DNA from 4 places in the Streptomyces sp. NPDC055099 genome. Region 1 is predicted to be linked to each of the others. Evidence: riboswitches for the same ligand, from Rfam matches in the RefSeq annotation. Region 1 holds a riboswitch; each other region holds the start of a gene.
What was found. Region 1 has a riboswitch for cyclic di-AMP ahead of ACWFRU_RS35260 (transglycosylase family protein). Riboswitches for the same ligand answer to the same signal wherever they lie in the genome.
Positions count from the first base shown of each region.

Region 2: another riboswitch for cyclic di-AMP. It lies ahead of ACWFRU_RS13375 (C40 family peptidase); the one in region 1 lies ahead of ACWFRU_RS35260 (transglycosylase family protein).
Region 3: another riboswitch for cyclic di-AMP. It lies ahead of ACWFRU_RS14770 (NlpC/P60 family protein); the one in region 1 lies ahead of ACWFRU_RS35260 (transglycosylase family protein).
Region 4: another riboswitch for cyclic di-AMP. It lies ahead of ACWFRU_RS08545 (M23 family metallopeptidase); the one in region 1 lies ahead of ACWFRU_RS35260 (transglycosylase family protein).

Region 1 is NZ_JBSGUA010000019.1:27,575-35,335, reverse strand. It holds gene ACWFRU_RS35285 (NAD(P)/FAD-dependent oxidoreductase) at 1-1,094, opposite strand, end outside; gene ACWFRU_RS35280 (Ppx/GppA phosphatase family protein) at 1,493-2,419, opposite strand; gene ACWFRU_RS35275 (DUF501 domain-containing protein) at 2,416-2,958, opposite strand; gene ACWFRU_RS35270 (FtsB family cell division protein) at 3,019-3,501, opposite strand; gene eno (phosphopyruvate hydratase) at 3,603-4,883, opposite strand; gene ACWFRU_RS35260 (transglycosylase family protein) at 5,110-5,817, opposite strand; cyclic di-AMP (ydaO/yuaA leader) riboswitch at 5,821-6,014, opposite strand; gene ACWFRU_RS35255 (transglycosylase family protein) at 6,196-7,203, opposite strand; gene ACWFRU_RS35250 (cytochrome P450 family protein) at 7,367-7,761, opposite strand, start outside.
Region 2 is NZ_JBSGUA010000004.1:416,178-423,938, reverse strand. It holds gene bioB (biotin synthase BioB) at 1-987, opposite strand, end outside; gene ACWFRU_RS13400 (8-amino-7-oxononanoate synthase) at 1,152-2,294, shown strand; gene ACWFRU_RS13395 (DUF397 domain-containing protein) at 2,295-2,519, opposite strand; gene ACWFRU_RS13390 (helix-turn-helix domain-containing protein) at 2,529-3,389, opposite strand; gene ACWFRU_RS13385 (ATP-binding protein) at 3,661-4,122, shown strand; gene ACWFRU_RS13380 (DUF6328 family protein) at 4,163-4,705, opposite strand; gene ACWFRU_RS13375 (C40 family peptidase) at 4,805-5,278, opposite strand; cyclic di-AMP (ydaO/yuaA leader) riboswitch at 5,282-5,445, opposite strand; gene ACWFRU_RS13370 (hypothetical protein) at 5,810-6,118, opposite strand; gene ACWFRU_RS13365 (ATP-dependent Clp protease proteolytic subunit) at 6,126-6,791, opposite strand; gene ACWFRU_RS13360 (amidase) at 6,942-7,761, shown strand, end outside.
Region 3 is NZ_JBSGUA010000005.1:64,894-72,654, reverse strand. It holds gene pcrA (DNA helicase PcrA) at 1-1,974, opposite strand, end outside; cyclic di-AMP (ydaO/yuaA leader) riboswitch at 2,229-2,385, shown strand; gene ACWFRU_RS14770 (NlpC/P60 family protein) at 2,394-3,590, shown strand; gene ACWFRU_RS14765 (hypothetical protein) at 3,685-4,038, opposite strand; gene ACWFRU_RS14760 (NlpC/P60 family protein) at 4,359-5,402, shown strand; gene ACWFRU_RS14755 (hypothetical protein) at 5,501-6,139, shown strand; gene ACWFRU_RS14750 (LuxR C-terminal-related transcriptional regulator) at 6,182-6,973, opposite strand; gene ACWFRU_RS14745 (PspC domain-containing protein) at 6,970-7,761, opposite strand, start outside.
Region 4 is NZ_JBSGUA010000003.1:115,880-123,640, forward strand. It holds gene ACWFRU_RS08530 (DNA gyrase/topoisomerase IV subunit A) at 1-1,913, opposite strand, end outside; gene ACWFRU_RS08535 (M16 family metallopeptidase) at 2,127-3,482, shown strand; gene ACWFRU_RS08540 (M16 family metallopeptidase) at 3,479-4,864, shown strand; cyclic di-AMP (ydaO/yuaA leader) riboswitch at 5,072-5,235, shown strand; gene ACWFRU_RS08545 (M23 family metallopeptidase) at 5,248-6,051, shown strand; gene ACWFRU_RS08550 (GntR family transcriptional regulator) at 6,265-6,951, shown strand; gene ACWFRU_RS08555 (HPr family phosphocarrier protein) at 7,092-7,373, opposite strand; gene ACWFRU_RS08560 (bifunctional acetate--CoA ligase family protein/GNAT family N-acetyltransferase) at 7,507-7,761, shown strand, end outside.

The sequences.
Region 1 (7,761 bases):
GCGACCGCACCCTTGTTGGCGTGGCTGTACTCCTTCTGCGGGAAGCCCCGCATGCCGGAGATCACGTTGTCGCCGAGGACCTTGGCCTGACGCAGCGCGTGCTGGGCGTTCGGCGGGCACCAGGCGTTCTCGTTGCCCGCCTTGCGGCCGACGAGGTCCGGCACCTGGGCGTTGTCGCCCGCGGCCCAGATGTAGTCGGTGCCCTGGACCTGGAGGGTCGTCTGGGTGTCGACGTGGCCACGGGGGCCGAGCGGCAGACCGAAGCGGGCGAGCGCCGGGTTCGGCTTGACGCCGGCGGTCCACACGATGGTGCTGGAGTCGACCTCGAGGCCGTTGTTCAGCACCACGTGGCCGTCCACGCAGGAGTCCATGCCGGTCTTGAGGTAGACCTCGACACCGCGGCCCTCGAGGTGCTCCTTGCCGTACTGGCCGAGCTTCGGGCCGACCTCGGGGAGGATCTTGTCCGCGACGTCGACGAGCACGAAGCGCATGTCCTCGCGCTTCACGTTCTTGTAGTACTTGGCCGCGTCGCGGGCCATGTCCTCGACCTCACCGATGGTCTCCGCACCCGCGAAGCCACCGCCGACGAAGACGAAGGTCAGCGCCTTGCGGCGGACGTCCTCGTCCGTCGTGGAGTCAGCCTTGTCCAGCTGCTCGAGGACGTGGTTGCGCAGGCCGATGGCCTCCTCGATGCCCTTCATGCCGATGCCCTGCTCGGCGAGGCCGGGGATCGGGAAGGTGCGGGAGACCGCGCCCATCGCGATGACCAGGTAGTCGAAAGGCAGCTCGTACGCCTCGCCCACGAGGGGGGCGATCGTGGCGACCTTGCGGTCCTGATCGATGGTGGTGACCCGGCCGGTCAGAACTTCCGCCTTGGGCAGCACGCGTCGCAGCGGGACGACGACGTGCCGAGGCGAAATGCTGCCGGCGGCGGCTTCGGGGAGGAAGGGCTGGTAGGTCATGTACGACCGGGGGTCGACGACCGTGACGGTCGCCTCTCCGTAGCGCATCTTCTTGAGAATGCGCCGAGCTGCGTACAGGCCTACGTACCCACCGCCTACTACGAGGATCCTGGGACGCTCCGTGGTGCTCATGCCATCGAGTATCCACCTGCCCGGCGGGGGTCGCTCGTGCGCCCCTTCACAAGCATGGGTGGACCCTCTGCTATAGTTCGCCGCCCACGTGACGCAGGCCATAGAGCCCCAGGGGAACCACGGGATGACCCGGGACGTTGTGCACCCCTTGTGAGCTGCCGCTCTGGCCTCTCGGAGGCAGTGGACCACTCGACGGGCCCACCCTCCGGACGCACTCCCGAACCTTCACTGTCGTGGGTCGCAGGGCCTTCTCGGGTCACTTTCAGGGGTCCAGAACCCCTGAACATCGTCCAACCGAGCCGATTTCCTTGTGAAGAACTTCACGAACTTTCCCGACGGCATGTCGTCGGGGGCCCTTCCGGGCCCCCGAACAGCCGCTCAGACGCCGCCTGGGGCGCTCAGGCGATCGACCAGCCGATGCCGTCGAGGATGTCGTGTTCGCTGACGACGACCTCCCCCGCACCGGTCCTTTCCATGATCGAAAGGAGGACGAGGGCGCCCGACACGATCACGTCCACGCGCCCCGGATGCATCACCGGGATCGCGGCCCGCTCGTCGTGCGTGGCCCCGGCCAGCCGGCCGACGATCTCGCTCACCTGCTCGTAGGAGACACGGGAGTGGTGGATCGCCGCGGAGTCGTACGCGTCGAGGCCGAGCGCGATGGCGGACACCGTCGTCACCGAGCCCGCGAGGCCGACCAGGGTGCGGGCCTCGCGGATCGGCACCGTCTGTTCGGCGAGGTCGAGCGCGGCCGCGATGTCGGCGCGGACAGCGGCCAGTTCGGCGAGCGCGGGCGGGTCGCTGCGGATGTGCCGCTCCGTGAGGCGCACGCAGCCGATGTCGACGGAGCGGGCGGCGCGGACGGTGTCGTCGCCGACGACGAACTCCGTGGAGCCGCCGCCGATGTCGACGACGAGGTAGGGCTTGGCGAGGTGGTCGCTGCCCGTCAGCTCCTTCGTCGCCCCCGTGAAGGAGAACTCGGCCTCCTGGTCACCGCTGATGACCTCCGGCTCGACACCGAGGATGTCCAGGACCCCGCGTACGAAGTCGTCGCGGTTCTCGGCGTCGCGGGAGGCGGAGGTCGCCACGAAACGGACGCGCTCGGCGCCGTGGGCCTTGATGACCTCGGCGTACTCGCGGCACGCCGCGAAGGTCCGCTCCAGGGCCTCCGGGGCCAGGCGGCCCGTCTTGTCCACGCCCTGGCCGAGGCGGACGATCGTCATCCTGCGGTCCAGGTCGACGAGTTCACCGGTCAGCGGGTCGGCGTCCGCCACAAGGAGGCGGATGGAGTTGGTGCCGCAGTCGATCGCGGCGACGCGGGTCATGCGCTCTCCCCCGCGGGCTCGCCCTCCGCGAGGGACACGCACGCCCCCTTGCGCCACCACTCCGGGAGCATCGCGATCGCCTCGTCGCCCAGCGGGTTCACGCCGGGGCCCGCGGCCAGGGAGTGGCCGACCAGGACGTGCAGGCACTTCACGCGGTCCGGCATGCCGCCCGCGCTCGGGAAGCCCTCCAGGACCTCGATGGCGTCACGGCGCGCGATGTAGTCCTCGTGCGCCTTGCGGTAGGCGGCAGCGAGGTCGGGGTCCGTCTTCAGCCGCTCCGACATCTCCTTCATGACGCCGTTGGCCTCAAGGGTGCCGATCGCGGACGCGGCCCGCGGGCACGTCAGGTAGTACGTCGTCGGGAACGGCGTCCCGTCGGGCAGGCGCGGCGCCGTCTCGACGACGTCCGGCTGTCCGCAGGGGCAGCGGTGGGCGATGGCCCGCAGGCCGCGCGGCGGGCGGCCGAGCTGCTGCTTGAATGCCTCGACGTCGGCGTCGGTGGGCTCGGTGCGCGGGGTGGTCGGCGGGGGCGTTTCCATGCCTGTCTTTCGATCGGTTCCGTAGAGGTTCTGTTGAGCCGGACGACGGGTGCGTCGGGCTCAGTCGTCGTCGGCCGGGCGGTCCGCCTTGTCGACGCCGTCCCAGACGTTCGAGTACCAGGGCCTGGCGGCGGCGCCCTGGTCGGTGCGCTGCTTCTTCGCCGCCTCGGGGTCGATCACCGTGTACCCGGTCTCGCCCGGCATCACATAGTGCAGCCGGTCCCGGATGCGCTGCTCCGCGTACGCGTCGTCACGCCAGCGGGCCTTCTCGTCCTTCAGCCTCTCGACGTGCTCGCGGCGCTCGGCCTGCTCCTTGCGCTGGTCGGCGATCTCCGCGCGCTGGGAGACGTACTGCCTTATCGGGTAGGCGAGGGCGACGACCAGCGAGCACAGCACGAGCGCGAGGAGCGCGGCGCGTCCCGTGAGCCGGGAACGGCGCGCCTGGCGCTTGGTCTGGGAGCGGTAGACACGCTCCGCGGTCTGCTCGCCGAGCAGCCGCAGCCTGGTCGCGGTGGAGAACCGGTCGCGGTCCTTCACGGCCATGTGTGCCGCCTCCCCGATACGTACGAACGTCCCCGCACACGGTACGGGACCGAGTACGGGGACGTACGTATCTACTCAGCGGAGCCGGAGCTTGCCGTTGTTCAGCCCTTGAAGCGGGGGAACGCCGAACGACCGGCGTACACCGCGGCGTCGTCCAGGATCTCCTCGATGCGCAGGAGCTGGTTGTACTTGGCGACGCGCTCGGAGCGGGCCGGGGCGCCGGTCTTGATCTGGCCGCAGTTGGTGGCGACGGCGAGGTCGGCGATGGTGACGTCCTCGGTCTCGCCGGAGCGGTGCGACATCATGCACTTGAAGCCGCTGCGCTGCGCCATCTCGACGGCGTCCAGGGTCTCGGTCAGCGAGCCGATCTGGTTGACCTTCACCAGGAGGGCGTTGGCCGACTTCTCCTCGATGCCGCGGGCGAGGCGCTCGGGGTTGGTGACGAACAGGTCGTCGCCGACGAGCTGGACCTTGTCGCCGAGCTTCTCGGTGATGACGTTCCAGCCGGCCCAGTCGTCCTCGAACAGCGGGTCCTCGATGGAGACGAGCGGGTACGAGGCGACGAGCTCCTCGTAGTACTCGGTCATCTCGGCGGCCGAGCGGGACTTGCCCTCGAAGTCGTACGAGCCGTCCTTGTAGAACTCGGACGCGGCGACGTCGAGCGCGAGCGCGATCTGCTCGCCGGGGACGTAGCCGGCCTGCTTGATGGCCTCAAGGATGAGGTCGAGCGCGGCGCGGTTGGAGTCCAGGTTCGGGGCGAAGCCGCCCTCGTCGCCCAGGCCGGTGGACAGGCCCTTGTCCTTCAGGACCTTCTTCAGCGTGTGGTAGACCTCGGTGCCCCAGCGCAGGGCCTCGGAGAACGACTCGGCGCCGATCGGCGCGATCATGAACTCCTGGATGTCGACGTTCGAGTCGGCGTGCGACCCGCCGTTCAGGATGTTCATCATCGGAACGGGCAGCAGGTGCGCGTTCGGGCCGCCGAGGTAGCGGAAGAGCGGGAGGTCGGAGGCCTCCGACGCGGCGTGCGCGACGGCGAGCGAGACGCCGAGGATGGCGTTGGCGCCGAGCGAGCCCTTGTTGTCGGTGGCGTCGAGGTCGAACATCGCCTGGTCGATCAGGCGCTGCTCGGTGGCGTCGTACCCGACGAGCTCCGGGCCGATCTGCTCGATGACGGCGAGGACGGCCTTCTCGACGCCCTTGCCCTGGTAACGGTTGGGGTCACCGTCACGGAGTTCGATGGCCTCGAAAGCACCGGTGGACGCACCGGACGGAACGGCGGCACGACCCGTGCTGCCGTCGTCGAGGCCGACCTCGACCTCGACCGTGGGGTTGCCTCGGGAGTCCAGGATTTCCCGGGCTACGACGACGTCGATGGACGGCACGAGCATCTCCTTCTGGGATGTGACGCGGGTACGCGAGGCGTTGGCCTCGCGGACACGAGCCTAACCGGCTCCCGGACAAGAGCCAGCCGAGCGCCCGTCCTGTGGACAAACCGAGAGCAAAAAGTTTCCGAACGGAACAAACATACCCCGCCCCGGTGCGTACGGGGGATACGCGCACCGGGGCGGGGTGGACCCGAGGGGACGGGGGTGGGGAGGCAGCTACCGCTTAGCTGAGGTGGAGCTGCTGGCCCGGGAAGATCATGTCGGCGTTCTCGATGATGTCGCCGTTGAGCTTGTACACCTTGTGCCAGCCGCCCTTGACGTCCTCCGCCTTGGCGATCTTGGAGAGGGTGTCACCCTTCTTGACCTTGTACTCGCCGTCGCCCTTCTTGACCGTCTGGCCGGTCGGGGTCTCGACGGTCTTCTTGGACTCGGCCTTCGGGGCGGCCTCCGCCTTCGGAGCGGCTTGCTGCGGCTGCTCGGTCTGCGGCGTGGGCTGGCTCTTGGGCTGCTCCTGGGTCTGCTGCGGGGCGCTCTCCTGCGCACCGCCACCCTCGTTGGAGGCGCTCGAGAGGCCGACGCCGCAGCTCGGCCAGGCACCCTTGCCCTGACCCGCGAGGACCTTCTCGCCGATCTCTATCTGCTGGGCCTTGGAGGCCTTGTCGGCGGTGGGCGCGTACTTCGTGCCGCCGTACGCGGCCCAGGTGGACGCCGAGAACTGCAGGCCGCCCGTGTAGCCGTTGCCGGTGTTGATCGACCAGTTGCCGCCCGACTCGCACTGGGCGACGGCGTCCCACTCGGAGTTCGTGGCGGCGGAGGCCTGGCCGGCCGCCATCAGCGGGGCCGCGACCGCGACACCGGTGACGCCGGCGAGCGTGGCGACACGGGTGGCCTTGGACGGGCGGCGGTGCTTGCCCTTGCTGGAAAACAGCATGAGTGATCCCCTCACCGACGCCTGCGAGGTGAGCTGTCGGGTTCGGGCCGATGAAGTTGCCCGGCCGCACTTCCTGAGTGCGACTTAACCCCTAGCCGTTCCCGTCCGTCTCCCCGCCTCGCTCTCGCGAGACGTTCAACGGCCGGGCCCGGCGCAAACCTTGGGTCCCCCGCTCCTGCCTACGGCGCTTACGCGACGACTGTTCCCGAACGGCCGTTGGCAGGACTCGGCGTACCGACCGGCGGGGCCCGCTGTGGCGAGCGGTCACGACCGTAGACATGCGATCGCCCGAATTTCAAAGACGATCAGGGCTTCTGAGACCCATGTCTCACTTGCGCCAATTGGGACATCAAGCGCAAAGCGACTCGCCAACTACCCCTACTTTTCGCCCAAATCGAGGCTCTGACCGGGAAGGATGAGGTCGGGGTCGGAGCCGACCGACTTCTCGTTCTCGGCGTACAGCTCGGTCCACCCGCCCTTCACGTCCAAGTCGTCGGCGATGAGCGAGAGACTGTCCCCGGAACGGACCGTGTACGTCCCGTCGGAGACGTCGTGCTCGCGCTCGTCGCCGCGCGAGGCGTGCCGGCCCGAACCCTCGCGGGCGGAGCCCTCGGACGCCTCGTCGTCGGCGCTGCCGCCGCGGTGACGGCCCTCGCCCTCGCCCGTGGAGGGCGAGGGGGCGGGCGAAGTGGCCTCGTCGCGCCCGGACTTGTCCGGGTCGCCGGACTTGGTCGAGTCACCGGGCCCGGCCGACTCGTCCGAGTCACCCGAGCCGTCCGAGTCACCCGACTTGCCCGACTCGTCGTGATTCTTGTCTCGTGACGCGTCGTCGGCGTCCGGCTTCCCGGACGGCTCGGCGCTGCCCGAGGGGTCGGCCGACTCGCTCGGCGACGCGTCCGGCTCGCCCGACCCGCCGGGCTTCGACGACTCGCCGGAACCGGTCGATTCCGACGGCTCGTCAGAAGGAATGGTCGTGATCGGCGCGCCCGGGTCGACGTCGGCGGCGGCACCGCCCTCGGTGAGACCGGCGATCGGCGCGCAGCTCGGCCAGGCGTCGGGCCCCTGGTCGTCGAGGACCTTCTCGGCCACGGAGATCTGCTGGGACCGGCTCGCCTGGTCGGCGCTCGGCGCGAAGTCGAGGCCGCCGTACTCCTCCCAGGTCTGCTGCGAGAGCTGGAGCCCGCCGTAGTAGCCGTTGCCCGCGTCCGCGCTCCAGGAACCGCCGCTCTCGCACTCCGCGAGCTTGTCCCATGTGGCGGTGTCCGCCGCGCTCGCGCTGGTGGCGCCGAGCAGCGGGATCGCGATGGCCGATCCCGCCACTCCTGCCGCGACGATCAGGGCCGGGGCCTGGCGGGGGCGTCGGTGACGACCATTGCCGGAGAGCATGCGGTTGCCTTTCGCGTGACTGGAGCGACGACTGCGGCACGGGATGCCGAGTCGTCGGTGAACGTAGCGGCAGTCGAACGCTTGTCACAAGTCGATGCAGCGGAGATCACGTGAAAGTCACAGTCTTGACGGTCCGTCAGCTAAACATCGTTTCAGGGGTCGATTATTTGCTCTTCTGTGCGGGTGTGAACTCCACGGGAAGCGTGCGCAGTCCCCGCATGATGAGCCCGCCACGCCATCTCAAATCACCAGGTTCCGCCGCCAGGCGCAGGTCAGGGAGGCGCCGCAGGAGGGTCGCGAGGGCGGCCTGTCCTTCGAGCCTGGCCAGCGGTGCGCCGAGACAGTAATGAATGCCATGGCCGTAGCCGAGGTGCTGGTTGTCGCGGCGGGACAGGTCGAGCGTGTCCGGCCGGTCGAATCGCGCGGGGTCGCGATCGGCGGCGGCGAGGACCACGAGGACGGGGTCGCCGGCGGCGATGTCCTCCCCTCCGACGGTCAGCGGCTCGGTGGCGTACCGCCAGGTGGCGAGTTCGACGGGACCGTCGAAGCGGAGGAGTT
Region 2 (7,761 bases), on a different contig from region 1:
CGTCACCGTGTCGGTGCCCTCGACCTCGAAACCGGCGTCCGCGATCATCTCCAGGTCGGTCTTGCCGGCCTGGCCCTCGCTGGTCAGGTAGTCGCCCAGGAAGATCGAGTTGGCGAGGTGAAGGGCCAGGGGCTGCATCGAGCGCAGGTGCACCTCGCGGCCGCCCGCGATGCGGACCTCGACGTCGGGGCAGACGAAACGGACCATGGCGAGGATGCGCAGGCAGCGCTGCGGGGTGAGGTTCCACTCCTTGGCCAGCGGCGTGCCCTCGAAGGGGATCAGAAAGTTGACCGGCACCGAGTCGGGGTCGAGGTCACGCAGCGCGTAGACCACGTCCACCAGGTCCTCGTCGCTCTCGCCCATGCCCGCGATCAGACCCGAACAGGCGGAGAGGCCCGCGGCCTGCGCCTGCTGCACGGTGTCCACGCGGTCGGCGTAGGTGTGGGTCGTGGTGATCTCGCCGTACGTGCTCTCGGACGTGTTGAGGTTGTGGTTGTACGCGTCGGCGCCCGCGGTGCGCAGTTTGTCCGCCTGGCCCGCGGAGAGCAGGCCGAGGCACGCGCACACCTCGACGCCGTCGTTCTGTTCCTTGATGGCCTCGATGGTCTGGGAGACCCGGTCGACGTCACGATCGGTCGGACCGCGCCCGCTGGCGACCAGGCAGACCCGCTTCGCGCCGCCCGCCACTCCGGCGGCCGCGGCCTTCGAGGCCTCGTCGGGCTTGAGCCAGGTGTACTTGAGGATGCCCGCCGTCGAGCCCAGACGCTGCGAACAGTACGAGCAGTCCTCCGGACAGAGACCCGACTTGAGATTGACCAGATAGTTGAGTTTCACCCGGCGCCCGAACCACTGCCGCCGTACCTTCCCGGCGGCGGCCACCACGTCGAGAAGCTCGTCGTCGGACGTGGCCAGCACGGCCAGCGCCTCTTCACGGGTCGGCAGCTCGCGCCGAAGCCCCTTGTCCACCAGCGTGTTCAGCAGATCCATGGCGCTGATCCTTACGCACGGGGGCCCCGCTTTCCAAGGAGACTTCGCACAACAGAAACGCTGAGAGGTGTGGGTATTGCCACATCCTGGCCCGGTGGCCGGACGGCTAGGGTCTGTGCACTGTCTACAAACCGGCCCGTGCCGGCGACCCGGAGGGGACCCCCATGGCGAGCTCGCCGTTCGACTGGATCGACGAGCAGGCGAGCCTGCGCGCACGGGCCGGACTCGTCCGCACCCTGCGCCCCCGCCCCGCCGACGCGGGCGGCCTCCTGGACCTGGCGAGCAACGACTACCTGGGCCTGGCCAGGCACCCGGAGATCACCGAGGGCGCGGCGGCCGCGGCCCGGCGCTGGGGCGGTGGAGCCACCGGCTCCCGTCTGGTGACCGGCTCGACCGAACTGCACGCGGACCTGGAGCGCGAGCTGGCCGCGTTCTGCGGCTTCGAGGCCGCTCTGGTCCTTTCGTCCGGATACGCCGCGAACCTCGCCGCCGTCACCGCCCTTGCCCCGCACGGTTCGCTGATCGTCTCGGACGCGGGCAACCACGCCTCGCTGATCGACGGCTGCCGCCTGGCGCGCGGGACGACGCAGGTGGTGCCGCACGCCGACACCGAAGCGGTGCGCAAGACGCTGGACGCGCACGCGGGTCCGGCCGTCGTCGTCTCGGACACCGTCTTCTCGGTCGACGGAGACGCGGCCCCACTGGCCGAACTCACTGCCCTGTGCCAGGAGTTCGGTGCCGGTCTGGTCGTCGACGACGCCCATGGGCTCGGCGTGCTCGGCGACGGCGGACGCGGCGCCCCGCAGGCGGCCGGGCTCGCGGGCACGGACCACACGGTGGCCACGGTCACCCTGTCGAAGTCCTTCGGCAGCCAGGGCGGTGCGGTCCTCGGCCCCGCCAAGGTCATCGACCACCTGGTCAACGCCGCACGCACCTTCATCTTCGACACGGGGCTCGCGCCCGCCGCCGTGGGGGCGGCCCTCGCGGCCCTGCGGTTGCTGCGCGCGGAGCCGGAGCGTGCCGCACGGGCGCGCGCGGTCGCGGCCGAGCTGCATGAACGCCTCACGGCGGAAGGGCTTTCGGCGGTACGCCCCGACGCCGCCGTCGTCTCCGTGAGCGCGCCGTCACCGGAAGCCGCCGTGCGGTGGGCCGCCGACTGCAGGGGCGCGGGCCTGGCCGTCGGCTGCTTCCGTCCGCCGTCGGTGCCCGACGGCATCTCGCGGCTGCGGCTGACCGCCCGTGCGGATCTCACCGACGGACAGATCGCCGATGCCGTACGAGTGATCAGCCGCGCCGCACCCCGGTAGTCACCGGAGGCCGTGGACGAAGGCCTCCCATGTCGCGGGCGAGAAGAGCAGGGCGGGCCCTGCCGTGTTCTTCGAGTCGCGCACGGCGAGCAGCCCCTGCTTCGGCCCTGAAGCGAGCGAGGCTGTCTCCACACAGTTGTTCATGCCGTTGCTCCGACTGCTGCGGTACCACCGTGCGCCGTGCAGAGAAGTGCTGGAAGGTACGTGCCGAGGCAGTGCCGTCATGGTGCCCCCTTACGCGCCGTCACGTATCCCGGCGATGTGATCCGTTGATTCCTCGGGTGAAAGTGCCTTTCTCTGAAGGGAGTTGAAGGCCTCCGTGTAGGCCTGAAGGTCTTCTTTCCGTTCGAGGTAGAGGCTACTCGTCAAGTGGTCGAGAACAACCACATCCAGATCAGCAATGTTCGGAAAGGAGAAAATAACGAAAGGGCCGATGAGGCCCACGTGCTCTCCGGCGGCGAACGGCAACACCTGAAGTCGTACATGAGGCAACTGTGCGGCCTCCAGTAACCGTTTCAACTGGCCCGCGAGCACCTCGCTGCCGCCCACTGGCCGGTGTAGCACCGCCTCGTCCAGGATCACGCTCAGTCGCAGCGGCGGGGCCGCGCGCAGCACGTCCTGACGGGCCAGACGCACCTCCACCAGCGTGTCCACCTGCTGTTGGGGCAGTCCGTCGAGCGCGGCCCGCGTCACCGCACGCGCGTAGTCCGGGGTCTGCAGCAGGCCCGGCACGACGGTGGTCTCCAGGGTGCGCATCCGGCAGGCCTGCGACTCCAGGCTGATGAAGTCGCGGTAGGCGGGCGGCAGCAGCTCGCGATAGGCGTGCCACCAGTGGCGCCGCCCGCCGTCGTCGTCCGAGCCCGCCAATGCCACCAGCAACTGACGGAGCTGGGGGTCCGCCACCTCGTACGCGTCGAGCAGCAGACCTACGTCGGCAGCCTTGACGCTGCTACGTCCCGTCTCGATCCGGCTGACCTTCGACTGATGCCAGCCGACCCGGTCCGCTGCCTGGCCACTGGTGAGCCCGGCGTGCGTGCGTAGCGCACGCAGTTCGGCGCCGAGTTTCCGGCGGCGCACCGCTGGGCCGTACCGCATGGTCCGTCTCCTTCCCGACGGAGCGTTTCTTTTCGGCCTCCCCCGGGCCGTTCAGGGGCGACAGTAGAGGAAGCGCCGACCGCGCGCCCAAATACGGTCTCTCGTAGCAGAGTTCACCGTTTTGAGCGACAGATATATGCACATCTTGGTGGATGGCCACCTCTGAGGGGTCCAAGAGTGGCAGTCTGGCGCGAAGCACCATTCCGGGACTGTCCTCGTGCCTTCGTTACGAGTCGGAGCCGAGCCCCGGTGGGAAAGGGACAGCGTCGCCATGGCAGACCTTCAGGAAGCATCCGTCACCCTGCCGAGCGATCCTGCCTCGGTCTCCGCGGCCCGGAAATACGTTGCGAGCATCTTGGCCGAGTGGGGTCTGCCGGGCGAGACCGAGGCGGCCGACACGATCCGGCTCATCGTCTCCGAGCTCGCCACGAACGCCGTCCAGCACACCCGGGGCCAGTCGCCCACCTTCCGGGTGGACATCGAGCTGGACCGGGACGAGCAGCTGCGCATCGGGGTCACCGACAGCCACCCCCGTTATCCCAAGCGGCTGCCCGCCGCCGTCCAGCAGGACAACGGCCGCGGTCTGGTCATCATTCGCTGGCTGACCATGGAGTGCGGCGGCAGGCTGTCGTTCACGCCCACCCCCGAGGGCGGCAAGACGGTCTGGATCGAGCTGCCGTGGACGGCACCCGTCCGCGGTGAGGCCGCGACCCCCTCGACCTCACCCCGCTGACTCGACCTCACCCCGCTGAGCGTGCTCGGGCTGGGGCTCCTCAGCGGGGTCGTGAGGCCCTGACGTCGTCCGAGCTGTCCGAATCCTCGTCGTCGCGCGCACGGCGCAGCAGAAGGGGGAGCAGCCCCCACAGGCCCGCGCACACCAGCAGCGTGGCCGCGCTCGCGATGATCCCGCCGGTCCGGCCCACCGCCACGTCGACGACCAGGAGCACGGCGCCGGAGACCGCGAAGACCAGGACACCCAGACCGATGCCGGCGAGGCGGGACGACACCCGCACGATCAGTGGCTTGGAGTGCTGACCGAAGAGAGACCTGTGCACGGCCGCCGGGGCGGTGAACAACGCCGCGGCGAGCACCGCGAGCAGCAGCGTGGCGACGTAGGTGGTTCGCTGCACCGTGTCGAGCGAGGGGAAGCGCTCGGTGAAGGCGAGCGTCAGCAGGAAGGCGAAGAGGATCTGCACCCCGGCCTGCGTGACGCGCAGCTCCTGGAGGATCTCCGCGAAGTTGCGGTCGGCGCGTTCGAAGCGCGTCTCGTTACGCGATGGGTGGTCCGAGGCGGGAGAACTGTTGTTTTCGGCCATGGCGCACGAGTATCCGCGCCGACGCGCTCCACGCCTGGCGGGCGCGCCGACCGGAGGGCCGGGCGGGGGTCGCCCCGCCCTCCGGCCGATGACGGATGATCAGCGCACCCTGCCGTACCAGACGCTCTTCGTCCAGATCTTCTCGAGCCGCACCTTGGTGTTCGACTTGGGGGCGTGCCAGATCCGGCCCTTACCGGCGTAGATGCCGACGTGGTAGACGTTCCGGCCGGAGTGGAAGAAGACCAGGTCGCCGCGGACGCGGTTGGACGCGGAGATGTGGCGGGTCTTGTTGTACTGCTGGGCGGCGGTGCGTGGCAGCTTCTTGCCCGCGCGCTTGAAGGAGTACTGGGTCAGGCCCGAGCAGTCGAACCGGTGTGGTCCCGTGGCTCCGTAGCGGTACGGAGAGCCTTTCTTTGAGGCGGCGATCTTGAGCGCCTTCGTCCCGTGTGTCGCGGCCTCCGCCTCCGACGTGAGCCCCGGGGCCACGAGGGTGCCGCCTACGACGGCGAGCGTGAGGGCGGATACGGACCCGACCCTGGTGAGCAGCGACGGAACATGATTCAGCGCAGTCATGCGCAACCCTTCGTCAACCGCCTGTGAAGGATGACCTGTCGGATTCGGGCTGACAAAGTTGCCCGGCCGCGTACTGCGGCTTCACCCCAAGGGTCGTTGTCCGGACCTTCCGGACCGACCCGTCATGCCTGGGTCCTCCACTCCTGCCGATGCACCGATGTCGACCGGTCATCCGGGTGGCGGCAGGACTCGGCGTCCGCCCGGACCGCCCCGCCGCTGTGGCGGGGGCTTGTCGTCGGAGAGGATCTTGACCCGACATGGGGTCGAAAACCGAGCCGAAACGGCGTTTTGTGAGGCTCCTCACGGCTGAACCGTTCGGGTGGACACGGTCGGATTCGGGAGCGGGAGAGCGCGCCGGACGATCGTTCGACCAGCACCGGAACGACGAATTCCGGCCCACGCGTACACATCTGACGCAACCGAAGACGTCTCGAAAAAGGAGGAATGTCTACGCTGAATGAGGTAGCCCGTTTGGTTCGTTTGAGATCGGCCCCGGACGCTACGGAGTTCGCAGCCCGGGGTGACGGCTGCTCAGGGGGCGGATGGGGGCGGCACGGTGACCCGCCCGGCCCGCCGCTCTCCGTCGAGCACGCGCAGCGCACGGGCCAGCGTCGGTGCGTGCACGGCGCTTTCACCCCGCTGGTGCATGAGCGTCAGCGCGTCCCGCAGGGCGGTCGCGCTGCCGACCAGGGCCTGGGCCGCGCGCAGTCCTCCGTAGGTGTCCGAGGCGCGGGCGGGGTTGATCCGGCCGAGCAGGTCGACCACTTCGAGGTACCGGTCGATCAACTCGCCCTCGGCGCGGGTGAGTGCGGGCAGCGGGGGAAGCTCGGGCGGCAGCATCGGTGGCTCACCTCGCGTCCGGGGTGCGTGGTTCCGGGCTGCGCGGATCCGGGGAGCGCGGGGAGGACTTGCGGTTCGCGATGATCCCGTCCACCAGGCCGTAGTCGACTGCCCCCGCCGCGTCGAGGATCTTGTCCCGCTCGATGTCGGCCGCGACACGATCGGCGCTCTGCCCCGTGTGCCGGACGAGCAGCTCCTCCAGTCGCGCGCGGGTGCGCAGGAGTTCGTCGGCCTGGATCGCCAGGTCGGAGGTCTGGCCGTGGACCGGCTCGGTCAAGGCGGGCTGATGGAGCAGCACTCGGGCGCCGGGCAGCATGAACCGCTTGCCGGGGGTGCCCGCGGCAAGCAGGACGGCGGCCGACGACGCGGCCTGCCCCAGACATGTCGTCTCCACGTCGCAGGTGACGAACTGGATCGTGTCGTAGATCGCGGTCATCGCGCTGAACGAGCCGCCGGGGGAGTTGACGTAGAGCGCGATGTCGCGGTCGGGCGCCAGGTGTTCGAGGTGCATGAACTGTGCCGTCACGTCGTTGGCCGACGTGTCGTCGATCGGTGTGCCCAGAAAGACGATGCGCTCCTCGAGCAGCTTCGCGTAGGGGTCCAGCGTGCGTCGGCCCGTACTGGAGTGCTCGGTGAACTCGGGCAGGACATGACGGGCGAACGGTCGGTTCATGGCGCGTCTCTCCTCTGTCGGGGTCGGCTGCTCCCATGGCTTCCTGTAAAAAATGTACAGGACGTACGTAACGCCGTGGTGAGAATCGGGGACGGCGTGGGCATGCTCCGCCTCGTCGCGATCTCAACCGCCCCCAGCCGAAAGCGCCGTATGACTGCGTCCGAGCTCGTCCACCTCACCGCCCGCGAACTCGCCGCCAGGATCCGCACCCGCGAGGTGTCCGCCCGCGAGGTCGTCCAGGCGCACCTCGACCGGATCGAACAGGTCAACGACCGCGTGAACGCGGTCGTGACGCTCGTGGCGGAACGCGCGCTCGACGAGGCGCGCACCGCGGACGAGGCCGCCGCGAGCGGCGCCGCCCTCGGCCCGCTGCATGGACTGCCCGTCGCCCACAAGGACACCCACGACACCCGCGGCATCCGGACCACCTACGGGACGCCGCTCCTGGCCGACAACGTCCCGGACCGGGACGAGCTGATCGTCGAACGCATCCGCGCCGCCGGGGCGATCACCATCGGCAAGACCAACGTGCCCGAGTTCGCAGCCGGTTCGCACACCGTCAACCCGGTCTTCGGGGCGACCCGCAACCCGTACGACCTCCGCCGGTCCGCGGGCGGCAGCAGCGGGGGAGCGGCGGCCGCGCTCGCGTGCGGCATGCATCCCCTGGCCGACGGCAGCGACATGGGCGGATCGCTGCGCAACCCCGCGTCGTTCTGCAACGTGGTGGGCCTGCGCCCGTCGCCGGGCCGGGTGCCGAGCTGGCCGGACGCCGCGCCCTGGTCGACGATGGCCGTGCAGGGGCCGATGGCACGCACCGTCGCCGACGCGGCTCTGCTGCTCTCCGTCGTCGCCGGTCCCGACCCCCGCTCACCGATCGCCCTGGAGACGCCGGGGAGCGCCTTCGGCGGGTCGCTGGAGCAGGATCTGAAGGGGCTACGGATCGCCTGGTCGCCCGACCTGGGCGGAGCGG
Region 3 (7,761 bases), on a different contig from region 1:
CAGCGTCATCAGCGTGATGACTCCGGAGCCGTCGTCCTCCTCGTCCGGGATCTGGTCGGAGTCGGCGACGAGCGCGACCCTCTCCAGGAACTCGGAAAGGGTGCCGGACACACCGGTGCCCGCGGCCTCCTCGCCCTCGGCCTCGCCTTCACCTTCGCCTTCGCCTTCGCCTTCAGAGGCGGCAGCTCCGCTGTCCTGCTCGAACTCCAGGGCCACGGCGGCGAGTTCCTGGAGGTTCTCGATGCGCGTCTCGTCCTGCGGGTCGGTCGAGGCCTGCAACTCGGCGAGGTACCCGGTGCGTTCGAGCACGGCCTCCAGGACGACGGCGGGCCCCGCGCCGGACTCGACGATGGTCCGCAGCTCCTCCATCAGCACGTTGAACCGCTTGACGGCGTTGGCCGAGCGGGCCGCCATTCCGTACGCCTCGTCGACGCGCTTGAGTGCCTGCGGGAAGGAGATCTTCTCGCGCTGCGAGAGCGCGTCGATCATCGCCTCCGCGCGGTCGCCGATGCCCCTCTTGGGCACGTTCAGGATGCGCCGCAGCGGGACGGAGTCCTCCGGGTTGGCGAGCACGCGCAGATACGCGAGGACGTCCCGGACCTCCTTGCGCTCGTAGAAGCGGACGCCGCCGACGACCTTGTAGGGCAGGCCGACGCGGATGAAGATCTCTTCGAAGACACGTGACTGCGCGTTCGTCCGGTAGAAGATCGCGACGTCGCCCGCCTTCGCGTCGCCCGCGTCGGTGAGCCGGTCGATCTCGTCGGCGACGAACTGCGCCTCGTCGTGCTCGGTGTCGGCGACATAGCCGATGATGCCCGCGCCCGCGCCCGCGTTGGTCCACAGGTTCTTGGGGCGGCGGCTTTCGTTGCGCTCGATGACGGCGTTGGCGGCGGTCAGGATCGTCTGTGTGGAGCGGTAGTTCTGCTCCAGGAGGATCGTCGTCGCGTCCGGGTAGTCCTCCTCGAACTGGAGGATGTTGCGGATCGTGGCGCCACGGAAGGCGTAGATCGACTGGTCGGCGTCACCTACGACGCACAGCTCGGCCGGGTCGTCGCCCTCGCCTCCGGAGGGGCCCACCAGCTCGCGCACCAGGGCGTACTGCGCGTGGTTGGTGTCCTGGTACTCGTCGACCATCACGTGGCGGAAGCGGCGGCGGTAGTGCTCGGCGACGTCCGGGAACGCGCGGAACATGTGGACCGTCGTCATGATCAGGTCGTCGAAGTCGAGGGCGTTCGCCTCGCGCAGCCGCGACTGGTACATCGCGTACGCCTGGGCGAGCGTCTTCTCGAAGCCGTCGGCGGCCTGTCCTGCGAAGGTCTCCTCGTCGATCAGCTCGTTCTTCAGGTTCGAGATCTTGGCGCTGAAGGACTTCGGCGGGAACTTCTTCGGGTCGATGTCCAGGTCACGGCAGACCAGCGCCATGAGCCGCTTGGAGTCGGCGGCGTCGTAGATCGAGAAGGAGGAGGTGAAGCCGAGCTTCTTCGACTCGCGGCGCAGGATGCGGACGCACGCGCTGTGGAACGTCGACACCCACATCGCGTTGGCCCGCGGCCCGACGAGCTGCTCGACGCGCTCCTTCATCTCGCCCGCGGCCTTGTTCGTGAACGTGATTGCCAGGATCTGCCCCGGGTGCACGTGCCGCTCGGCCAGGAGATACGCGATGCGGTGCGTCAGGACCCGGGTCTTGCCGGAGCCCGCGCCCGCGACGATGAGCAGCGGGGAGTCCGCGTGCACGACGGCCGCGCGCTGGTTCTCGTTCAGCCCGTCGAGCAGGGCCGCCGGGTCGATCACGGGGCGCGGGGCGCCACCGCGGTAGTGCGCGTCCCGGGGTACGGGCGCGTCGAACTTCCCGTCGAACAGATCGTCCGGAACGGATTCCGGGGCGCTGTCCTCGGGCGGCGGCGGGGGCTCCTCCTCGGAAGCCCGCGAGGGCTTGAGGTCCGCCAGGAAGCTGTCATCAAAGAGGCTGCTCATCGCCTCCCGAGTCTAGGCGGCCCCACTGACAACCCGCCCCGGGTTCCGGCCACGTCCACCCGCACATGCCCCGCACACGCCCCGCCCGCGGCCCGTCACGTTCCGCGACGGCGCCGCGTGTCCGCGTCAAGAGCTTCGTAAAGTAACGAAAACGTATCGGGCATATCGAACATCAACCTTCACACGGAGCACACGAGTTGGCTACCGTGCTCCGCGGGCTGCTCGTACTCCCACCGGCGAACCCCGCCGGGAACGGGTGGCCTCCGCCGAGTTCGATCTCCTCGGAGCCGGGGACCCACCAAGAACTTGGGGTGAATCGGTCCCGTACGCGGTACGGGACCGTAGGGCAACCTTCCGGAATCACCCGCCCGAACCCGACAGCTAACCCGGTAGGCGGTCTACGGAAGGAGTCGCCTCCCTTGGCGTCGCACCGCAAGCCGCGGGCCCGCATCACCGGCCTACGCACCGCTCCGGCCCTCGGCATCACGACGGCAGCCCTCACCTCCGTGGCTCTCCTGTCACAGAGCGCGCAAGCGGCACCGTCAGCGCCCCAGAAGCCCAGCCTCGAAGAGGTGCAGAAGAAGGTCGACGACCTCTACCACCAGGCGGGCGTGGCCACCCAGAAGTACAACTCCGTCAAGGAGCGCACCGACAAGCAGCGCAAGAAGGTCGACACCCTTCTCGACGATGTGGCCAAGCGCACGGACAAGCTGAACGAGGCCCGCCGGCAGCTGGGCACGTTCGCCGCGGCCCAGTACCGCACCGGGGGCGTCTCCGAGACCGCCACGATGATGCTCGCCGACGACCCGCAGGGGTACTTCGACCAGAACCACCTGTCGGACCGGCTGACCGCACGCCAGAAGAAGGCGGTCGACGACTACCAGACGCAGCAGGCCTCGGCGACGAAGCAGCGCACGAAGGCCGCCAAGAGCCTGGAGACGCTGAGCGACTCGCGGGACGACCTGCGGACGAGCAAGCAGACCGTCCAGAAGAAGCTGGGCGCGGCGCGCACGCTGCTCTCGGAGCTGACGGCCGAGGAGAAGGCACGCCTCGCGGCGATCGAGAAGAAGAAGGAAGAAGAGGCCAAGCGCAAGGCCGCCGAGCTGGCGCGCAAGCAGGAGGCCGAGGCGGAGGCCAAGCGCAAGGCGGCGGAAGAGGCGGCGGCCAAGGAGCGCGAGAAGGAGACTCCGGACTCGGGCACGGACACGGGTTCCGGCACCGACACGGGCTCCGGCTCCGGCTCCGACGGCACGGACAGTGGCTACGCGACGAAGGCCGCGAAGGTGATCAACTTCGCCGAGGCGCAGATCGGCAAGCCGTACGTGTGGGGCGCGACCGGGCCCGACTCCTACGACTGCTCCGGGCTCACCCAGGACGCGTGGAAGGCCGCGGGGATCTCCCTGCCGCGTACGACGTGGGACCAGGTGAAGGTCGGCACGACCGTGAAGACGGCCGACGCCAAGCCCGGCGACCTGGTGTTCTTCTACGACGACATCAGCCACGTCGGGATCTACATCGGCGACGGCAAGATGATCCACGCGCCGAAGCCGGGGACGAACGTCCGCGTGGAGTCGATCTACTACATGCCGATCCACAGTGTGGTGCGGCCCGCCTGAGCACTCGCCCAGGAGCCCATCACGCGCGCGTGGCCCGCATTCCCGGGGGGATTGCGGGCCACGCGCGCGTAGTGGGCCGGTCGGATCCGCGGACTCAGGTCCACAGCACCGCGATGAAGATGTTCGCGACGGTCAGCAGGCCGACGGCGCCGAACATCCCCTTGTCCACCTGCTCGTCGTCCCGTTTCACGTAGACCAGCGCGAGGATCACGATCAGGACGGCCATCTTGATGCCGATCTTGACGTTGTTGACGGGGTTGTCGTCCGCCTGGTTGAGGCCCACCAGGACCACGCCCGTGACGAGCATCGTGAGCGCGCCGTGCAGCATCGCGGGGACGAAGCGGGCCGTGCCCTGGCCCATCTGCTTCATCTGGGTGAGGAAACCGCCCAGGAGGGAGGCGATGCCGATGATGTGCAGGCCGACGAAGAGATGGGTGAGAACGTCCATGGTTCCGGAGCCTAGCCGGGGCCGTATCACCCCTCCGTAGCCAGGTGGCCCCCGAGCGCCGCATCGGTCACGTGCGCCTCCGAAGACTGCCGGTTCGGCGGATCACGCGGTCACTTGAGGTCACCGGACGCCACAGTCGCGTCAGTTGCGCACAATCCGTCACCAACCCGTGACGGTCAGGTTTAGCGTCCTTCGTCAGGTGACCGGCTCCCCACCGCCGCCCGGACCCGGGGCGGCAGTCGGTTACCACCGCCGAGAATCCGGCGGCGGCCCGCTCCCCCTGTGCGGGCCGTCGCCGGAACCTTAAGGAGCCCCCCTTCGTGGCAGCGCACCGCAAGCCGAAACAGCGCTCGCTCAGTGGCCATACGGCCCGTACCGCCGCCACCATCGTCCTCGCGGGAGCCGCCACGGCCACCGCGTTCGACGGCACGGGACATGCGGATCCACGGCTCAGCCCGGCCGAGGTGAAGTCCAGAGTCGACGCGCTCTACCGCGAGGCCGAGATCGCCACCGAGAAGTACAACGGAGCCAAGGAGAAGGCCGAGGGCGCCGAGAAGTCCCTGGGCGAGCTGCGTGACGAGGCGGCCCGGAAGACGGAGAAGCTCAATTCGGCGCGTGAAGGGCTCGGTTCGATCGCCGCCGCGCAGTACCGCAGCGGCGGCATCGACCCCGCCGTCCAGCTCGCGCTCTCCTCCGATCCCGACCAGTATCTGGAGCGCGCCGCGATCGCCGACCGCGCCGACAGTCGTCAGGCGGCGGCCGTCACCGGTGTGCGGAACCAGCTCCGGGAGATCGATCAGCTGCGCACCGAGGCCGACGAAACCCTCGCGCACCTCACGTCCCGCCAGGCGGAGCTGAAGAAGCACAAGAAGACGGTCACCGGAAAGCTCGGCGCGGCCAAGCGGCTCCTGTCACAGCTCACCGGCGACCAGCGCGCGGAGCTCGCGGGCGAGGACAGGGCATCGCGTGACGCGGGCCGTGACGGCCTCCGGGGCGCCCCGGGCAAGGCACCCAACTCCCGCGCCTCGGCGGCCGTCTCGTACGCCTACAAGGCTCTCGGCAGCCCCTACGTGTGGGGAGCCACCGGCCCCGACGCCTTCGACTGCTCGGGGCTCACCCAGGCCGCCTACCGGGCGGCTGGCGTCGGCCTGCCGCGCACGACGTACGCGCAGATCGCCGCGGGCGAGCGCGTCTCGCGCTCCCAACTCCAGCCCGGAGACCTGGTCTTCTTCTACCAGGGCATCAGCCATGTGGGCCTCTACGTGGGCAACGGCCAGATGATCCACGCCCCGAACCCCAGCGCGCCGGTCCGCCTCGCACCGATCAGCCAGATGCCGTTCGCGGGGGCGACGCGAGTGGCGTGAGGGGCGGGAGAGGGACGCGGGAGGGGCACGGGAGGGGCACGGGAGATGCTTCAGGGCGTCCCGCGAGACCGTGCGGGCCCGCAGGTACTGTCAGGGCCATGACCCGCCGTACGCTGCCGCCGCCCCCGCCACCTGCCCATCTGCGCACCTGGCCGGACCGGAACGCGCTGCTGTACGACCGCGGCATGGCCCTGGAAGACCTGCGCCGACGAAGCCTGGGCGTGCACCGCCTCCTGCTGCTCTGGCTGCTGGCGCTCGGCTGCCTCATCGGCTGGTCGCTCCTGGCAGTGCCGCTCGAAATGATCGAGGACCACGATCCGATGGCCTTCGTGATGGGTCCGGTCTGCGCGGTCCTGGGCCTCGGGGCCCTCGCCCCCTCCGTCGTGGGCGTCGTCTTCGGCATCCGCAACGACCGGAAGCTCCGCGAACTCACCGACAGCTGGCTGGCGTTGGACAGCAATCCGGCATCGGACGCCGCTCTGCGCTCCCCCGGGCTCAGCCTCTGCTGGCTCCTCTCGTCCCTCACCGTGTGCGCGCTCAGTCTCTGGGCGTCCTTCGCCTCCGCCGCCTACGCCGAGCCCGGCAGGGACTCGTACAGCGATGTCGTGCTCGGCATGGGAGCGGGCCTCATCGTGTGGCTGACGGGCCTCATCGGCATCACCAAGGCGGTCGGCCACTACCGCTGGGCGATACGGAAGTTGGGCCCCACCCCGGTGGCGAGCGGCGCGCACCGCTGAGCCGGGGCCGGGTCCCGGCCGTCGGCCGGGCAGGCCCGTGGGTCAGACCAGCCGCCGCGCCGTCGCCCACCGCGTCAGCTCATGCCGGTTGGACAGCTGGAGCTTCCTCAGCACCGCCGACACATGTGACTCGACCGTCTTGACGGAGATGAACAGCTGCTTGGCGATCTCCTTGTACGCGTACCCCCGCGCGATGAGCCGCAGCACCTCCCGCTCGCGCTGCGTCAGGCGGTCCAAGTCCTCGTCCACCGGGGGCGCGTCGGTCGACGCGAAGGCGTCGAGGACGAACCCGGCCAGGCGCGGCGAGAACACCGCGTCGCCGTCCTGCACCCGGAAGATGGAGTCGACCAGGTCGGTGCCGGTGATCGTCTTGGTGACATAACCGCGGGCACCCCCACGGATGACTCCGATGACATCCTCCGCGGCGTCCGACACGGACAGCGCGAGGAACCGCACGGGGCTCTCGGCGTCGGACATCAACGGCGCACAGCGCCGCAGCACTTCGACGCCGCCGCCGCCCGGAAGGTGCACGTCCAGGAGCACGACCTCGGGGCGCGCCGTCGTGATCACCGTGACCGCCTGGTCGACGTCCGCGGCCTCTCCGACCACCTCGACACCGGTGATCGCGGTCCTCCCGATCTCCGCCTGGACGCCCGTGCGGAACATCCGGTGGTCGTCGACGAGGACGACGCGCGCGCGGCGGCCCTCCGGGGCACCGCCCGCGGCACCACCGGTCGCTTCGGCCGCGTCGGCCGTCGCGTCGGCGTGCTGAGCCGACTCGGCCGCACCCTCTGATCCGCCCCTGGGCTCCACGGGCTCGCTCGCGTCGCTCATGTCGTCGCCGTCCTCTCCATCTCCAGCTCGACTTCCGTGCCGCCCCCCGGCACCGCGCGCAGCCGCGCCGTGCCGCCGTTGCGCTGCATACGGCCGATGATCGATTCTCGTACGCCCATGCGGTCGTCCGGCACGGAATCCAGATCGAAGCCGGGGCCACGGTCCCGGACGGACACGAACACCGTCTCTCCCTCGACTTCGGCGAAGACCTGCACCGCGCCGCCCTCGCCACCGTACTTTGCGGCGTTCACCATTGCTTCCCGCGCGGCCTGGGTCTGCGCCGTAAGGCGTTCGTCCAGCGGGCAGTCGCCGACTATGACGACTTCGATGGGGACGCCGTGCTTGTCCTCCACCTCCGCGGCATCGCGCCGGACCGCTTCGGCGAGGGTGTCGGGCTCGTCCGCCTCGTCCTTGCCCGTGCCCTCGGGTTTGTAGAGCCATTGCCGCAGGTCGCGCTCCTGGGCGCGGGCCAGCCGGCGCACCTCCGAGGCGTTCTCGGCGTTGCGCTGGATCAGGGTCAGGGTGTGCAGGACCGAGTCATGCACATGGGCGGCGACCTCCGCACGCTCCTGGGCGCGGATACGCATCAGCCGCTCCTCGGAGAGGTCCTGCATCATGCGCACGAGATAGGGGCCGGCGAGCAGCGCGACGCCGACAAGCACGGCGAGCGCGGCCTGCAGCACGGAGCTGAGGTGCGAGGTGGAGCCCTGCAGCACGACGATGCCGGAGACACCGGCGCCGACCAGCAGCACTCCGGCCCCCGCGCGGGCGATGGTCAGGGTGCGCCT
Region 4 (7,761 bases), on a different contig from region 1:
TCCGGGACCACGCGTTTGACCACGCCCTGTTCCGTGCCGAGGGCCAGGCCCGGTGAGGACTCGTCCAGGGTCATCAGGCAGATCAGCTTCTCGTCCGCCTCCAGGGTGAGCAGCTCCGAGATGGGCGCGCCTCCGGAGAGGTTCGGCGCCGAGTGCGTCTCCGGGAGCTGTGGGAGGTCCACCACGGAGAGGCGCAGCAGGCGTCCGGCAGAGGTCACCGCGCCCACCTCGCCCCGCGCGGTCGCGGGCACGGCGGAGACGATCACGTCGTGCTTGACGCGCTTGGTCTCGCTCTCGGCGAAGGGCTCGCCGTTGGCCGTACGGGCCAGGAGGCCGGTCGAGGAGAGGAGCACGCGGCAGGGGTCGTCCGCCACCTGCAGCGAGACGGTGGGGGCCGGGGTGCCCGCGGACTCCAGGAGGACCGTGCGCCGGTCCGTGCCGAACTTCTTCGCCACGGCGGCCAGTTCGGCGGAGACCAGCTTGCGCAGCTCGGCGTCCGACTCCAGGATGCGGGTCAGCTCGTCGATCTCGGCGTTGAGCTTGTCGCGCTCGGACTCCAGCTCGATGCGGTCGAACTTGGTGAGGCGGCGCAGCGGCGTGTCGAGGATGTACTGCGTCTGGACCTCGCTCAGCGAGAAGCGCTCCATCAGGCGCTCCTTGGCCTGCGCGGAGTTCTCGCTGGAGCGGATGAGGCGGATGACCTCGTCGATGTCCAGGAGGGCGACCAGAAGGCCCTCGACCAGGTGGAGCCTGGCCTGCTTCTTGCCGCGGCGGAACTCGCTGCGGCGGCGCACGACGTTGAAGCGGTGGTCGAGATAGACCTCGAGCAGTTCCTTCAGGCCGAGCGTGAGGGGCTGGCCGTCCACCAGGGCCACGTTGTTGATGCCGAAGGACTCCTCCATCGGCGTCAGCTTGTAGAGCTGCTCCAGGACGGCCTCCGGGACGAAGCCGTTCTTGATCTCGATGACCAGGCGCAGGCCGTGCGAGCGGTCCGTGAGGTCCTTGACGTCGGCGATGCCCTGCAGCTTCTTGGAGCCGACCAGGTCCTTGATCTTCGAGATGACCTTCTCGGGGCCCACGGAGAAGGGAAGTTCGGTGACGACCAGGCCCTTGCGGCGTGCGGTCACGTTCTCGACGGCCACCGTCGCGCGGATCTTGAAGGTGCCGCGCCCTGATTCGTACGCGTCCTTGACCCCGGTCAGGCCGACGATGCGGCCGCCCGTGGGCAGGTCGGGGCCCGGCACGAAACGCATCAGCGTCTCCAGGTCGGCCCCGGGGTGCTTGATCAGGTGGCGGGCGGCGGCGATGACCTCGCCGAGGTTGTGCGGCGGCATGTTCGTCGCCATGCCGACGGCGATGCCCGAAGCACCGTTCACCAGGAGGTTCGGGTAGGCCGCCGGGAGGGTGACCGGTTCCTGCTCCTGGCCGTCGTAGTTCGACTCGAAGTCGACCGTGTTCTCGTCGATCGACTCCGTCATCAAGGACGTCGCGTCGGCCATCTTGCACTCGGTGTACCGCATGGCGGCCGGCGGGTCGTCGTTGCCGAGGGAGCCGAAGTTTCCGTGGCCGTCCACCAGCGGCAGGCGCATGGAGAAGGGCTGGGCCATGCGCACCAGGGCGTCGTAGATCGACGCGTCGCCGTGCGGGTGCAACTTACCCATGACCTCGCCGACGACGCGGGCGCACTTCACATAGCCGCGGTCGGGGCGCAGGCCCATCTCGTTCATCTGGTAGACGATGCGGCGGTGCACCGGCTTCATGCCGTCGCGGGCGTCCGGCAGGGCGCGCGAGTAGATGACCGAATACGCGTACTCGAGGAAGGAGCCCTGCATCTCGTCGACGACGTCGATGTCGAGGATCTTCTCCTCGAACGAGTCATCGGGCGGCGGGGTCTTCGTGCTGCGGCGGGCCATCGCTGCTGCGGCTCCTTCAGGGTGTCTGCCAGGGCATCAAAGGGATCTGACGCCGACCATTGTGGACTGTCCCACTGACAACGCCGACCACGACCCGGACTTCGGGGCCGACTACGCCGAGCGCGGAGCGGGAACTTCACAGGTTGTCGGCACGCTTGCATACAGTGTCAGGACTGGCAGAATTTCCAGCTTTTCGCGATCGAAGGGACGTACATGCCCATGGGTCACACGGCCACAGCCGAGGCCGGCTCCGGCGGCCTGACAGCGACCGAGCACCGGCTGGCCAACGGCCTGCGCGTGGTGCTCTCCGAGGATCACCTGACCCCGGTCGCCGCGGTCTGCCTCTGGTACGACGTCGGTTCACGCCATGAGGTCAAGGGGCGTACGGGCCTCGCGCACCTCTTCGAGCACCTCATGTTCCAGGGCTCGAAGCAGGTGCAGGGCAACGGCCACTTCGAGCTGGTGCAGGGCGCGGGCGGTTCGCTCAACGGCACCACGAGCTTCGAGCGCACGAACTATTTCGAGACCATGCCCACCCACCAGCTCGAGCTGGCCCTGTGGCTGGAAGCCGACCGCATGGGCTCGCTGCTCTCCGCGCTCGACGAAGAATCCATGGAGAACCAGCGCGACGTCGTCAAGAACGAGCGCCGCCAGCGCTACGACAACGTTCCGTACGGCACGGCGTTCGAGAAGCTGACCGCCCTCTCGTACCCCGAGGGCCACCCCTACCACCACACTCCGATCGGCTCCATGGCCGACCTGGACGCGGCGACGCTGGAGGACGCGCGGGCGTTCTTCCGTACCTACTACGCGCCCAACAACGCGGTCCTGTCGATCGTCGGCGACATCGACCCGGAGCAGACCCTCGCCTGGGTCGAGAAGTACTTCGGGTCCATCCCCTCGCACGACGGCAAGCAGCCGCCGCGTGACGGCTCGCTGCCGGACATCATCGGCAAGGAGCTGCGCGAGGTCGTCGAGGAAGAGGTCCCCGCCCGCGCCCTGATGGCCGCCTACCGCCTCCCGGAGGACGGCACGCGCGCGTGCGACGCGGCCGACCTGGCGCTGACGGTCCTCGGCAGCGGCGAGTCCTCCCGGCTCTACAACCGCCTCGTGCGCCGCGACCGCACCGCCGTGGCGGCGGGGTTCGGCCTGCTGCGACTCGCCGGCGCCCCCTCGCTCGGCTGGCTCGACGTGAAGACGTCCGGCGACGTCGAGGTGCCCGTCATCGAGGCCGCCGTCGACGAGGAGCTCGCCCGCTTCGCGGAAGAGGGCCCCACCGAGGAGGAGATGGAGCGCGCCCAGGCACAGCTGGAGCGCGAGTGGCTCGACCGCCTCTCCACGGTGGCGGGCCGCGCGGACGAACTCTGCCGCTACGCCGTCCTGTTCGGCGACCCGCAGCTCGCCCTCACCGCCGTCGGCCGCGTCCTGGACGTCACCGCGGAAGAGGTCAGGGAGGCCGCGGCGGCCCGCCTGCGCCCCGACAACCGCGCGGTGCTCGTGTACGAACCCGTAGCGGACACAGCGGGCGCTGAAGCCACCGACGAGGACGAAGAGGAGGCGGCGAAGTGACCGAGGCCGCAACGATGCAGTTCCACCCGCAGCCCCAGGCGGGCGAGGCACGGCCGTGGGCCTTCCCCGCGCCCGAGCGCGCCACCCTGGACAACGGCCTCACGGTGCTGCGCTGCCACCGGCCCGGCCAGCAGGTCGTCGCGGTGGAGGTCCACCTGGAGGCGCCGCTCGACGCCGAGCCCGCCGGCCTCGACGGCGTCGCCACGATCATGGCGAGAGCCTTCAACGAAGGTACGGACAAGCACTCCGCCGAGGACTTCGCCGCCGAACTCGACCGCTGCGGCGCCACCATGGACGCGCACGCCGACCACCCCGGCGTACGCGTCTCGCTCGAAGTCCCGGTCTCCCGCCTCCCGAAGGCGCTCGGCCTGCTCTCCGACGCCCTGCGCGCCCCCGCCTTCGCGGACAGCGAGATCGAGCGCCTCGTGCGCAACCGCCTGGACGAGATCCCGCACGAGGCCGCGAACCCGGGGCGCCGCGCCGCCAAGGAGCTGTCCCGGCAGCTCTTCCCGGCGACCTCCCGCATGTCGCGCCCCCGTCAGGGCACCGAGGAGACGGTCACGGCCATCGACTCGGCGGCGGTGCGCACCTTCTACGAGAAGCACGTGCGTCCCGCCACGGCGACCGCCGTCATCGTGGGCGACCTGACCGGCGTCGACCTGGACGCCGTCCTCGCCGACACCGTCGGCGCCTGGACGGGCGGCACCGCCGAGCCGCGTCCGGTGCCCCCGGTGACCGCGGACGACACCGGGCGTGTCGTCATCGTGGACCGCCCCGGAGCCGTCCAGACACAGCTGCTCATCGGCCGCGTGGGACCGGACCGCCACGACCGTGTCTGGCCCGCGCAGGTGCTCGGCACGTACTGCCTCGGCGGCACCCTCACCTCACGCCTGGACCGCGTCCTGCGCGAGGAGAAGGGATACACCTACGGCGTACGGTCGTTCGCCCAGGTCCTGCGTTCCGCACCGGACGGCACCGGCGCCGCGATGCTCGCCATCAGCGGCTCCGTGGACACTGAGTCCACGGGCCCGGCGCTCGACGACCTGTGGAAGGTCCTGCGCACCCTCGCGGCCGACGGCCTCACGGACGCCGAGCGCGATGTCGCCGTGCAGAACCTGGTGGGCGTGGCCCCGCTCAAGTACGAGATGGCGGCGTCCGTCGCGGCCACGCTCGCCGACCAGGTCGAGCAGCACCTGCCGGACGACTTCCAGGCCCAGCTCTACCGCCAGTTGGCCGCGACCGGCACCGTGGAGGCCACTGCCGCCGTCGTGAGCGCCTTCCCGGTGGACCGTCTGGTGACGGTGCTCGTCGGTGACGCCGCGCAGATCGAGGAGCCCGTCAGGGCGCTCGGCATCGGTGAAGTGAGTGTGGTCACGGGGTGACCGCGAGCTGAGTCACAGTCAGGACATATCGGGACCCCAGTGGCTGAGATTTACCACTGGGGTTCTCATATGTCCGAATTGCTATGGAGGTTACGTGTCTGACCTGTGGCGTGCGCTACAAAAGCTCTGATCCGTTTGTCGTTTGAAAGACGGCCCGCTTAGCGTCATCCCGGCTGTTCGTCATGCAGTAGTCGCACCCGCGGCACCGGACAGTCATCGCCGAGTCCCCGTACGGCGCGAGCCAGGGGAGCCGGGGACCCACATGTCCCCTTGGGGTGAATCGGGAACCTTGCCGTCAGGTGAGGGACTCGTAGGAGACCTTCCTGCTCCGAACCCGTCAGCTAACCCGGTAGGCGAGAAGGAAGGAAAGGATCAGCCGCTTCATGGCGTTCACCCGTGCCACCGGGAAGCACCGTCGCCCGAGCCGCCTCACGCGTACGACCGCGAACGTGGCGGGCGTCGCAGCCCTCACCACCACCGGTGTCATCGGAGGCCTGGCCGCTCCGGCGCTCGCCGCCGACGACGCGGCGGCCCTCGAGCACACCGGCCTGACCCAGGCCGTCTCCGTCGGCGACTCGCTCGCCGAGAGCATCGACGCGCAGGCCGCCGCCCAGCAGCAGGCCGCCGACGCCGCCGCCGCGGCCAAGAAGGCCGAAGAGGCCGCCAAGAAGAAGGCCGAAGAGGCGAAGCGCAAGGCCGAGGCCGAGGCGAAGGCCAAGGCCAAGAAGGAGCGCGAGGCCAAGGAGCGTGCCGCTCGCGAGGCCGAGCGCAAGCGCCTCAACACCTACGTCTCCCCGATCTCCGGCTCGTACGTCTCCACGGGCTACCAGACCGGCGGCGCCATGTGGTCCTCCGGCAGCCACACCGGCGTGGACTTCCACGCCGCCTCCGGCACCCCCGTCCACGCGGTCGGCTCCGGCACCGTCGTCGAGGCCGGCTGGGGCGGCGCCTACGGCAACAACGTGGTCATCAAGATGAACGACGGCACGTACACCCAGTACGGCCACATGTCGTCCCTCGGTGTCACGGTCGGCCAGGCGGTCACTCCGGGCCAGCAGATAGGCCTCTCCGGCTCCACCGGCAACTCCAGCGGCCCGCACCTGCACTTCGAGGCCCGCACCGGCGCGGACTACGGCACGGACATCGACCCCGTCTCGTACCTCCGCTCGCACGGCGTCAACGTCTGATCCCGGCGGACGAAGGCGGACGCGCGAAGCGCCACTGATTCACCGAAAGCCCCGGCTCGTCGAGAGCCGGGGCTTTCGCCGTTCCCGTATCTCCTTTGGCCAAAAGTATCCCTGGATTTCGGCCTGCCGTCGGAAATTCGGCCGTCCTGCAATAGAGTCGCAGAACAGGCGTCGATCGACCGCGTTTCGCGGGGATTAAGGCGGAGGTCAGTCATGCGCATTCCCGCGCACTCGGTATGCACGGCCATCCGGGACGACATCGTCTCCGGTGTCTACGAACGGGGTGGCCGGCTCACCGAGGAACTGCTCGCGCGCCGCTACGGAGTCTCCCGCGTCCCGGTGCGCGAAGCCCTGCGCACCCTTGAGGCCGAGGGCTTCGTCGTCACGCGCCGGCACGCGGGCGCGTGCGTCGCGGAGCCCACCGAGCAGGAGGCCGCCGACCTCCTTGAGATCCGCGCGCTCCTGGAGCCCCTGGGCGCGGCCCGCGCCGCCCAGCGCCGCACGGAGGCGCACCTGAAGGTCCTGCGCGGTCTCGTCAGGCTCGGCCAGGAGCGGTCGAGGCGCGGCCAGAGCGAGGATCTGCGCTCCCTGGGCGGCTGGTTCCACGAGACGCTCGCCCAGGCGTCCGGCAGCCCGGGCCTCACGGCGCTGCTCACGCAGCTCCGGCACAAGATCGCATGGATGTACGTGGTCGAGCCGACGGAGGCTCCCGCCGAGGCCTGGGCCGAGCACGCCGCGATCGTCGACGCGGTCGCTCGCGGGGACGCGGAACGGGCCCGCGCGCTCACCACTCAGCACACGGAGCGAACGGCCTCCGCGCACCGGCCGCGCTTCGTGCGCCATCTCTCCGGTGTGAGGGGTTCGCAACATTCCGTAAACACGGCGGGTCTGCGTCTTTAACAGAGGCGCCGTATACAAAGAAGTGCAAAGAAGCGCTATTGGGCGGGGTCTTATTTCTGCTGCCCGAATAGCAGTGGAAAAGCCGAAAGGCCCACCCCTATTTCGGGGCAGGCCCTTCAGCGTATGAGTACCAGTCTTTACTAGACGGTCTCGGGGAGTTCCTCGAGGCCGTCCGCGACCAGCTTCGCCAGACGGTCGAGGGCGGCGTCCGCACCCTCGGCGTCGGAGGCGAGCACGATCTCCTCGCCGCCCTGCGCGCCCAGACCGAGCACCGCGAGCATGGAGGCGGCGTTCACGGGGTTGCCGTCAGCCTTGGCGATCGTCACGGGGACGCCGGCGGCGGTGGCCGCGCGGACGAAGATGGAGGCGGGTCGGGCGTGAAGGCCCTCGGCCCAGCCGACGTTGACGCGGCGCTCAGCCATGTGTTGCTGCCCTTCCAGGTGTCTCACACTTGTCTAGACCAGTGTCTCATGCCGTCACGAGTGCTCCGCCGGCTGTTCGACGACTCCTAGACTGCCCCGGCCGAGGCGCCCCCGCGACCCGTACCCTGGGCCCATGCAGACCCCGTCGGACCGGCACGCATACCCCTCCCACTGGGAAGCCGACGTCGTCCTGCGTGACGGCGGCACCGCCCGGATCAGGCCGATCACGGCCGAGGACGCGGACCGCCTGGTCAGCTTCTACGAACAGGTCTCGGACGAGTCGAAGTACTACCGCTTCTTCGCGCCCTACCCACGGCTGTCCGCCAAGGACGTGCACCGCTTCACGCATCACGACCAGGTCGACCGGGTGGGTCTCGCGGCCACCGTG